Regions from separate parts of the Advenella sp. genome, predicted to be linked through region 1. Evidence: predicted binding sites of a transcription regulator. Region 1 holds the regulator's gene; each other region holds the start of a gene.

Region 1 (3,281 bases):
TAAAGCGTTGCGAGAAAATGCGGGCTGGCTCTTCATGCCTTAACTATAAGAAAAATTACCCCGGCGCGCAAGCGTTTTTTCGCCTGCGCGCCGATAACTGCAGTTTTGATTAGGTAATAGTATGTTTGACCTCATCGCGTGGCGGGCGCAGATGCGTGGTTTCGGGGCGAGCAATGGTCGGTTCCGTCTGTTCGGAGCTGGAGACCGTTGGTTGCTCTTTGGCCGGTTCATCAGGGATGACCGGATCGTTCTGTGTGGGCTTGACAGCATCGGTTGCGGCGTCTGCCACGTTGGCCGGGCGCTTCGGTTCAGAGGCCGCCGCGTCAGCCGTTTTTGGCTGAGAGGCCGGTGTGGTACGGGCGATTGCAGGCTCAACCGTTGTGGCATTGGACGCTGAACCCAGCGTGCCCGCAGTCGCCGCGCCGGCAGCCGGCGCTGTTGGGCGGGTATCGGTAGCGACGGGTTTGGCCGCTTCGGGTTCTGGCCGCAGGGTCGGCACCTGGCCAGGCTCCTCCTGCTCCTCTGTTTGTGCTAGTGTGGCGGCAATGCGATTGTCTGCCGCCACCATCGGGCCCGGGCCCAGCAGCCTTTCCTGTTCCCGGATCTGAGCCAGTTTGCTCACCCGGTTGTTATCCAGTTCATCCTTGGTGGTTTTCAGGTTACCGATATTGATGGGTTCGCTGCGGTCACGCCAGACCCAGCCGAGCACGTCCCGGCCTTCCGGAGAGAGGCTGCCAATCAATTGGGCTGCCGTATCTGCGGGCACGGTCTTGTATGCAGCGCGCTCAACGCTTCCGCTATACCAGGCACTCAGGAAGAAGTAGACGATCAGGGTGCCTAGCAGCACTACTGCCCACCACAGGTAGGTATTGATACTCTGTAAAAAAGAGACCAGTTGTACGTTAAACTTGTTCAGAAAAACGTAGTCTTGGGCGGCACCGAACTCAAGGATACTTGCGGCAACCCACAGCCAAATCACGATTGTGACAATAATCACGACGGCACGCATTATAATCCTTGGGGTAGCCAGTTTAAGCAGCGTTTTGCTTACCAATCTGGCATCATTTTGCTGAACCGCGGCATTACTGTATTTCATAGGTATTCCAAATCGATATGCGTCATGCGTTAGAACTTCGAACTGGCCAGCAGTTGGTGCTGACCCCGCAACTGCAACAATCCTTGCGCTTGTTGCAGTGTTCTGCGCTGGATCTCCAGACAGAACTGGCACAGGTGTTGCAGGACAACCCCATGCTTGAACTTGTCGATAATAACCAAATATCCGAAGATAGTACAAATACAAGCGAAAATGATGCCGAGCTTTTACAACAGGACTGGACCTCGCAGCCGGGTCAGAAATCGCGAGATGACGAGTATTTTCAACCCGAAACAGCGGTAGGGCTGTCGCTTTCCGAGCATCTGCGGGAGCAGTTGCGGCTTACCCACGCATCGGAGCGGGATGTCAGTCTGGCCGACTACCTGATCGAGGAACTGGACGATAACGGGTATCTGATGTCCAGCCTGCAGGAAATAGCAACGTTGTTTTCGGAAGAGGCCGATGTCAGCGAAGACGACCTGGCGGTTGCCTTGCGCCTGCTGCAGTCGTGTGATCCGCCCGGGGTGGGCGCGCGTACGCTTTCTGAATGCCTGCTGCTGCAATTGGATGTTTCTTCTCTGGCCAACCCGCCAGAGCCCGAGGTACTGGCTTGCGCCCGCCTTATTTGCGAGCACGGGCTGGAGGCGCTTGGACGTGCCGATATGGCGCAACTGCGTTCCGTTACCGGCGCCGATATTGACCGGATTCGACAGGCTCATGCCCTGATCCGGCAACTGGATCCGCGGCCTGGCAAGCAATTTAGCACGCCCACGGCCGATTATGCCGTGCCCGATGTTCTGGTGCGCAAGATAAAAGGGGAGTGGGTCCTGACCATCAATCAGGCGGTCATGCCATCGCTACGTATCAGCGAAGGATACGAAAGCATGATTCGTCGTCTGGGCAAAGAGGCTGGCTCGGCAATGAGCGAGCAACTGGCCGCGGCCAAGGGTTTTATGCGCCAGGTCAGTCAGCGCTTTACGACGATTCTGGACGTCTCGCGTGCCATTATGGACAAGCAGCGCGACTTTCTGGAGTACGGCATGGCGCGCCTGCAGCCTTTGACCCTGCGAGATGTGGCCGATGCAGTGGGGATGCATGAATCAACCATCTCCCGGGCCACGACGCAGAAGTTTATCGCGACGCCGCATGGGGTATTTGAGCTGAAACGGTTTTTTGGCTCCGGCGTGGCGACAGACAGTGGCGAAAATGCATCGGCAACAGCGGTGCAGATCCGCATTCGCAATTACATTCAGGCCGAGCCAGAGGGCAAGCCGCTATCGGACAGTCGCCTGACCGACCTGCTGGCTCAGGAGGGCATTACCATCGCGCGCCGCACGGTGGCCAAATACCGCGAAGTCCTGGGCATTCCATCGGCATCGCTGCGCAAGGCGCGGGCCAGTCTTAATCAGGAATAGGGACACGCAAGGAGACGCGGCCTCCTGCTGCGGCCGTAGAAGACGGTGATCAGGTTTGGCTGGCAACCTCTTGCGTGCCCTGCCGGCGCACCGCCTTGGCGCCCTGGTTGCACGCACCCATAGACCCGTGCACTGGCGGTGGCAGCGCCGTACGTGCCATGCCCCATAAATCTCAAAAAATTGCGGTAACACCCTGAAAGAACGGAATTGTTGGACATTTTCATCAAACCCGGCAAGGCGCTTGCAACTTTTTTTGCCTTGGATGATAATAACTCTCATGTATATTTGCATTTGTAATGCCGTCACCGAAGACGCCGTTGTCAGCGCTATTTCCCAGGGCGCCAGCACGCTGAGTGACCTGCAACGAGAACTGGGCGTCGCCACCAATTGCGGGTGCTGCGCACAAATGGCCTGTAGCTATCTGGAGCGCGCAGCCTGTACCGGTGCGCCTGTTGCTCATGATGGCGCCAATGACCATTGCGGCAAAGACAAATGTGACGCGCTGGCAACAGAATCTGTGGTGCTCTGGCGTTCGGCCGCCTGATCGGCTGGCGTTGCAAAGCACAAGTCACCATGCCACAAGGTTCACGCCTTCAAAAATCATTGCTACCAATAATGCTCAAAATCATAAGCCGCAAATAATAATTCGCCAATGATAAGCGGCAAATAATTAGTCCTAAATCACCATTTGCGGACCGGCGCCTGGTTTCTCTGCCTCAGCGCATTTTCAACCTCACGCTTGCAGTGCCACGTTCCCAACATTCAACTGCGTT
Region 2 (3,281 bases), on a different contig from region 1:
ACACCAGGCCAGCCGCCTACGCCGTAGAAAATAGCAACATACTGAACACCGTCATGCATATATGTCATTGGATGACCAATCACGCCAGAAGGCAGTCGATATTTCCAGACCAGTTTGCCATCACGACTGTCACGCGCTTTCATATAGCCGTCAAGCGTACCATAGAACACCAGATCGCCTGCCGTTGCCATCGTACCGCCCCACACTGCAAAGCGTTCCATGACTTCCCAGTCAAACTTGCCGGTGATGGCATCGTAAGACTTGACTTGACCCAGACCTGTATAATTTTGGCGATCGCCTTTAGGACCAGGATACATACTCAGGGTTGCACCCACGAAGAACTGGCCAGCGCGATAAGGCAGCATGAACGGTTCCCAATCCATACAAATATGGTTGATGCCCATGTAGAAGCGTTCCTTCTTCGGATCATAGGAATCATGCCCCTGGTTGTGGTAACCCATGGCGGATGGGCAGATATCGCGACCCTTATGGTCCATCCTGGTGCCGAACTCGGGATCACGCAATGGAATCCCTGTCTCCAGATCCACCTTCTTGACCCAGTTCACCGTATCGTCCATCTTATCGGCCGATACCAGTTCACCTGTCTCGCGATCCAGCGTGTAAATAATGCCGTTTCGATCTGGGTGGGTCAGCAGCTTGCGCATTTTGCCATTTTTGTCTTTCTGCTCGCTGAGCATCATGACGTTCACACCAGCGTAATCCCATTCATCATGGGGTGTTTTCTGGTAGGCAAATTTAGCCTGACCTGTGTCAACATCCCTTCCCCAGATTGCCATTGTCCATTTGTTGTCACCAGGACGCATGGTTTCATTCCATGGCGCCGGGTTACCGGTACCGAAATACACCATGTTGGTATCTGGATCATAGGCATACCAACCCCAGTTCGTACCTCCGCCTATCTTCCAGGCATCACCTTCCCAAGTTTCTGTACCCAGACCTTTCTGTCCATACTGCGGCGTTTTTTCGTTGAAGTTGTCGGCAAGGATAATATCCTCATCCGGGCCCGTCGCATAAGCGCGCCATTTTTGCTCACCGGTCTTCACGTCGTAGGCTGTTACGTAACCACGCACACCCAGCTCTGCGCCAGACGAACCGATCAGAACAATGTCCTTGACCACATAAGGCGCAATGGTCAGCGTGGAACCCACTTTATAATCAGAGTTCTCGACTTTCCAATACTCTTCTCCAGTTTCTGCATTTAGCGCAACAACGTGCCCGTCAAGCAGTGTCTTTAAAATCAGCGCCGGCGTTTTACCGTCGCCAGGCCAGTAACCCAAACCGCGGTTAACCACGTCACAACATGCGACAGAGCGCGCTGCGGCACTTTGCTTTGGCACGTGTTTCCACAAAATTTTGCCGGGCTCTTTGAGATCGACCGCATAAGTCGTATTGGGAAATGGCGTGTGAATGTACATCACATTATTCACTACCAACGGCGTGCCTTCATGGCCGTTCAGTACTCCAGTCGAAAAACTCCAGGCAGGCTTCAACGTCTTAACGTTGTCAACGTTAATCTGCTTCATCGGACTATAGTTTGTCGCACTATAGGTTTTTCCGGGCAATACCCAGTTTTCATCGCTTTTTGAAAGCTCTATAAGTTTGTCGTTGGCATGCGCAAAGGGGAGTGCGACCCCCATTGCGAGCGTAATAGAAAGCAGTATTCGCTTCATATATTGTCTCCGTCCTTTTTGCTTCGAAGTATAGTTTCGTTATCACTAAAGTGTCTCCAGGTGATAACACCCCTGACAGTGCGTTTAGACTCCTCGCCCGGCTTCTTAAGCAATATCCATACCAGTCCGTTTTTTTACAGGTAAACCCTTAGAACAACAACGAATATCCGCAAAGTTTTCGTTAGCGAACACATATAATGCAGATAAAGCCAGGGTGTGAAGATATTTAGCGGTTACAGAGCCTGCCGAAATTGAAACAGCTTGCCCACAACCGCCAACTGATGTGACGCATGCGTGACAATGTGTTCCGTTACGCGCTCACGCCCAGACGTTGATCAGGGCGGCGCCATCGCTGATCAAAAATGCCTTCAGGCCCAGGGCAGCGGGCGCCAGCTTTTTGGTACGCAGATGCGCAACGCGCCACTGCCGCAAAATAGGCGTACCCTGGATATCCAGCAAAGCCAGGTGCCCTGCGGCAAGCTCATGCCGTACCGTACGCAATGACAGAAAGGTCAGCCCCATGCCCGCCATCACCGCCTGCTTGATGGATTCATTGCTGGGCATCTCCATCACAATACGCGGGCTGATGTTGTTCTGGGCAAAAATGCTCTCCATGGTCGCCCGTGTTCCCGAGCCGGCTTCTCTCACCACGAAATCGATATCATTGAAAATAGACAGCGGCGCCTGGCGACGGCGTGACAGCGGATGCTCCGGCGCGCTTACAAAACCGAGGGGATTGGTGGCAAAGGCCTCGGACAGACAATCGAGCCTTTCGGGCACCCTGCCGGTTATGGCCAGATCCAGTTCATTGCGCTCAAGCATATTGAAAATCTGATCACGATTCTGAATCTGCAGCGCGATTTCGATGCCGGGGAAACGCTTGCGAAAATGCACCAACAGCATGGGGACAAAATATTTTGCAGTGCCCACGATGCCCAGATTGATGCGCCCGCGCTGCAACCCTTTCAATCCTTCAACCACATCGTCAAGCTGACTGAGCTGCGACGTTGCCGCAATCGCGTATTGCTCAACCTCGCGCCCGGCGGCGGTCAGGCGGATCTGCCTGCCATTGGCTTCCACCAGCGCGATGCCCAAGGCGTCTTCCAGTTGTCGCAGCTGCGTCGAGACTGCCGGTTGCGTCACATGCAGCTTCTCTGCAGCCTTGGATACAGACTCGGCACGGGCCACTTCCAGAAAGGTATCCAGCTGTCTCAGTGTGTAACGTCGCATAGTGATGTATAAGCCTGTGCTTATGTTTTCTTCGATATTTATTATTAGACCTCAAGCATGACCATTTGTATAGTTTGTTCAACCGGTCAGACGCAGCATCCTGCCGGCTTGATCATGCAAGGCACTCAGGAGATAGACAATGAACGATATCAGCAACGTCCAGATCAGGGATCAGAAAAAACGTTATGCAGCCGGTGTACTCAAATATGCACAAATGGGGTATTGGGATGGCGACTACGAACCTACGGACACGGATATACTCGCGGTGTTTCGCATCACACCGCAGGACGGCGTTGACCCCATAGAAGCGGCTGCCGCCGTTGCCGGAGAATCATCAACAGCAACCTGGACCGTGGTCTG
Region 3 (3,281 bases), on a different contig from region 1:
TGCGATCATCTCCCAGACAATGACAACTGTCATTAGTCCGATGAGGGGGTAGCCCAGTCGACCCAGCCATGCCATGACCGGCAGTCCTGTCCATCGCTGCGTGGTTACTGCCTTGGTTGCTGTGTTCATCCGTTCCCCCCGCAATTAAACATGAACGGCAAAGCCGTCGGCATAGGCCACCGGATCACTGCCATCCCAAAGGACGCCATCCATCAGCGTCGAAGACCGGCTTTCGCTGGCAGGCAAAGGCGTGCCACTGGCCTGGGCGGCAGCCTTGTAGATGTCGATGCGGTTGATTTTTTTTGCCGCTGCCTGATAGTCGGGATGCGATTTGAGCAGGCCCCAGCGCTTTTGCTGAGTCAGGAACCACATGCCGTCACTCAGATATGGAAAGGTTGCTGCTCCGTCGCCATAAAACCGCATCGGATGCGCGCTGTCTGCAACCGTACCGATTCCGTTGTCGTACTTGCCCAGCATGCGGCCAATAATCACGTCGGCCTGTGTGTTGACATAGGACTTGGCAGCAATCACCTTGGCTGTTTGCTCGATATTGGCCGGCGAGCTGTCGATCCACCGGCCGGCTTCAAGAATCGCTGCCGTCACGGCCCGGGCGGTATTGGGATACTGGTCTGCAAACCTGGCCGTTGTGCCCAGCACTTTTTCCGGGTGGTCCGGCCAGATTTCCTGTGAGGTCACTGCCGTGAAGCCAATTTTATCGATCACCGCCCGCGCGTTCCAAGGTTCGCCTACGCAGTACCCGTCCATATTGCCGATCATCATATTGGCCACCATTTGCGGGGGTGGCACGGTAATGACACGAACATCGTTGAATGGATGAATTTCATGCGCAGCCAGCCAATAATAAAGCCACATGGCATGCGTGCTGGTGGGAAAGGTTTGCGCGAAGGTCAGTTGCCGATCCAGCGTTGCCATTGCTTTTTTCAATGACGTCCCGTCCGTTACGCCGCGCTCGTGCAATCCCTTGGCAAGCGTAATGCCCTGCCCGTTCTGATTGAGCCCCATGAGCACGGCCATGTCGGTTTGCGGACCGCCGATCCCCACCTGCAGGCCGTAAATCATGCCGTACAATGCGTGCGCACAATCCAGATTGCCATTGATCAGTTTGTCGCGCACGGCGGCCCAGGACGCTTCCTTGCTCGGGATAATCTTTATCCCGTATTTTTTGTCGATGCCCAGCTCGGCCGCCATGATGACCGATGCGCAGTCGGTCAGCGGAATGAAGCCGATCTTGACCTCGGTCTTTTCCGGCGCGTCCGAGCCGGCGGCCCAGGCGCCGCTGCGCAAAAAGGGATCTGCCAGGCCAAGTGCACCAATGCCTGCTGCCGACCTCGCCACCGACAGCATCCATTGCCGCCGATACACGCTGCCCGGTGCAATTGCATCCTGTGCAGCACAACTGCGAGCCCGTATCTCGTCCGATTTGCCTGTTGCGCCCGTTTTCTTCCGACTGTTCATCATTACCCCAAAATAAAAAGCGCCCTGCGGATACGTTTTGAAAACGTACCTGCAGGACGCCGTTGTCCTGAATGCTGTGTCATTGATTGATGACGACCGCCATTGGCCTTCATGACAACTTAAGCAAGTTGCATGCCAATTTACATCCCACAGAGTGGCAGACAGCCTTGACAGACTGCGGCAGCTGGAATTTTTGACCGCAACCAGGCAGATCAACCGCCCTGGCGCCTTCGAGGATGGGCATGATGGATGCCGCAGCGCACAATAACGGTGCACGAGCCACTTGTTGCCGCCAATCCGCCACAGCGCCGGGAGCAGGACGCACTCAAAATGGGCATCGCTTGCGAATGCAATCGGCAAAAAGCGGCACGCCTTTTGCTTTATCTGAATCAAGAGGAAAGAAAATGCTGAATGTGATGTTGATCCGCGATGAACAAAACGATGCCCTGCGTGACAAACTGCAGGCTGCCGGCATTCACGTGGTGGCTGAAATATCGCCGCTGGCCGATTTTGCTGCGGCGCTGGCCGGCATCAAACCCGATGTCGTGCTGGTCAGCTCGGATGCCTCGTGTCGCGATACGCTGGAAGGGCTCTGCATACGCTCGCATGACAGCGCACTGCCGGTAGTCATGTTTACCAATGACAACGATCGCAGCTTCATGCAGGCCTCAATCAGGGCGGGTGTTGCCGCCTATGTCGTGGGTGACGTCCCTTCGGCCCGTCTGCTCTCGTTGCTGGACGTGGCCATTGAACGTTTCGCGCTCGAACGCTCGCGCCGGCTCGAGCTCAATGACACCAGGCGACGGCTTGCCGAACGCCAGGATGTTGAAAAAGCCAAAGGCATTCTGATGAAAATGCATGGGGTGGACGAAGACCAGGCCTATCGGATGCTGCGAAAAAAGGCCATGCAGACCCAACGCCGAATCGGACAAATCGCAGCGGCATTGATCGAGGCGCATACTTTTCTGTAGACCGTACCGGTGCAGGCCATAGCGGCGTTGCTGCAAGACGTGTCGGCGCCTGTTGCAGCAAAATCACCTAAGCCTGGATCCGCCCTGTCGTTGTCTGCTTTTGCAACTGGGAAAACGAACAGATATGGCCTGCCAGCGCGCTGGCCATGACCGTGGCCGGGCTACCCAGCCACACTTTGCCCGGCCCGGAGCGTCCCGGAAAATTGCGGTTGATCGCGCTGATGGTGGTCTGGTCGGCGTCGATCGACGAACCAGGCCCGCAGTTGGCGCAGGCCCCGCAAGACGGTTGCAATATTTTTGCGCCCATGCGTTCAAACACCTGGTCATAGCCTTTTTGCACGCAATAGTCGCGAACCGCCGTGGTGCCGTACTGCAAATACAATTGCACATGTGGCGCAACTTGCAAGCCTTGTTGCAAACCCCAGGCCAATACGGCGTGATACTGATCGAAATCTTCGCGCTTGCCGGCCGTACAGGAGCCGCCATAGGCAATGTCAATGGCCACGGTGTCTTCTAACGCCCCCACAGCCCGCCCATTGCCCGGGTCACCAGGTGCAGCCACCAGTACATCCAGCGCTGAACAATCCACCGTAATCTGCTGTTCATAGCTGGCGCCCGGGTCGCTATGCATCCAGTCGGCCAGTTCAAAATCCACGCCCCGGCGTTCCCTTAGAAACTGCACTGTTCGGGCGTCGGGGGCAACAATGCCGGTAAAGCCACCCAGCTCCGCACACATATTGGTCAGCGTCGCCCGTTCATCCACAGACAGACAGTCGATGACTTCGCCGGTAAACTCGAACACCCTGCCAACCCCCTTGCCGGCGCGTATCTGCG

The links. Region 1 encodes sigma-54, which starts transcription at its own class of promoters, with help from an activator protein. Its sites were predicted from a motif close to TGGCANGNAANCTGCTTT; they were not measured.
Region 2: ACTIKR_RS06915 (methanol/ethanol family PQQ-dependent dehydrogenase) is a predicted target of sigma-54. The motif match lies at 1,798-1,815, and genes of this name have one in related genera.
Region 3: ACTIKR_RS10400 (CmpA/NrtA family ABC transporter substrate-binding protein) is a predicted target of sigma-54. The motif match lies at 1,597-1,614, and genes of this name have one in related genera.

Annotation. Positions count from the first base shown of each region.
Region 1 is NZ_JBQEAU010000001.1:45,050-48,330, forward strand. Features, by position in the region: gene ACTIKR_RS00190 (hypothetical protein) at 110-1,096, opposite strand; gene rpoN (RNA polymerase factor sigma-54) at 1,114-2,508, shown strand; gene ACTIKR_RS00200 ((2Fe-2S)-binding protein) at 2,786-3,052, shown strand.
Region 2 is NZ_JBQEAU010000027.1:7,621-10,901, reverse strand. Features, by position in the region: gene ACTIKR_RS06915 (methanol/ethanol family PQQ-dependent dehydrogenase) at 1-1,691, opposite strand, end outside; gene ACTIKR_RS06910 (LysR family transcriptional regulator) at 2,010-2,921, opposite strand; gene ACTIKR_RS06905 (form I ribulose bisphosphate carboxylase large subunit) at 3,061-3,281, shown strand, end outside.
Region 3 is NZ_JBQEAU010000048.1:7,969-11,249, forward strand. Features, by position in the region: gene ntrB (nitrate ABC transporter permease) at 1-75, opposite strand, end outside; gene ACTIKR_RS10400 (CmpA/NrtA family ABC transporter substrate-binding protein) at 145-1,365, opposite strand; gene ACTIKR_RS10405 (ANTAR domain-containing response regulator) at 1,881-2,447, shown strand; gene ACTIKR_RS10410 (aconitase family protein) at 2,515-3,281, opposite strand, start outside.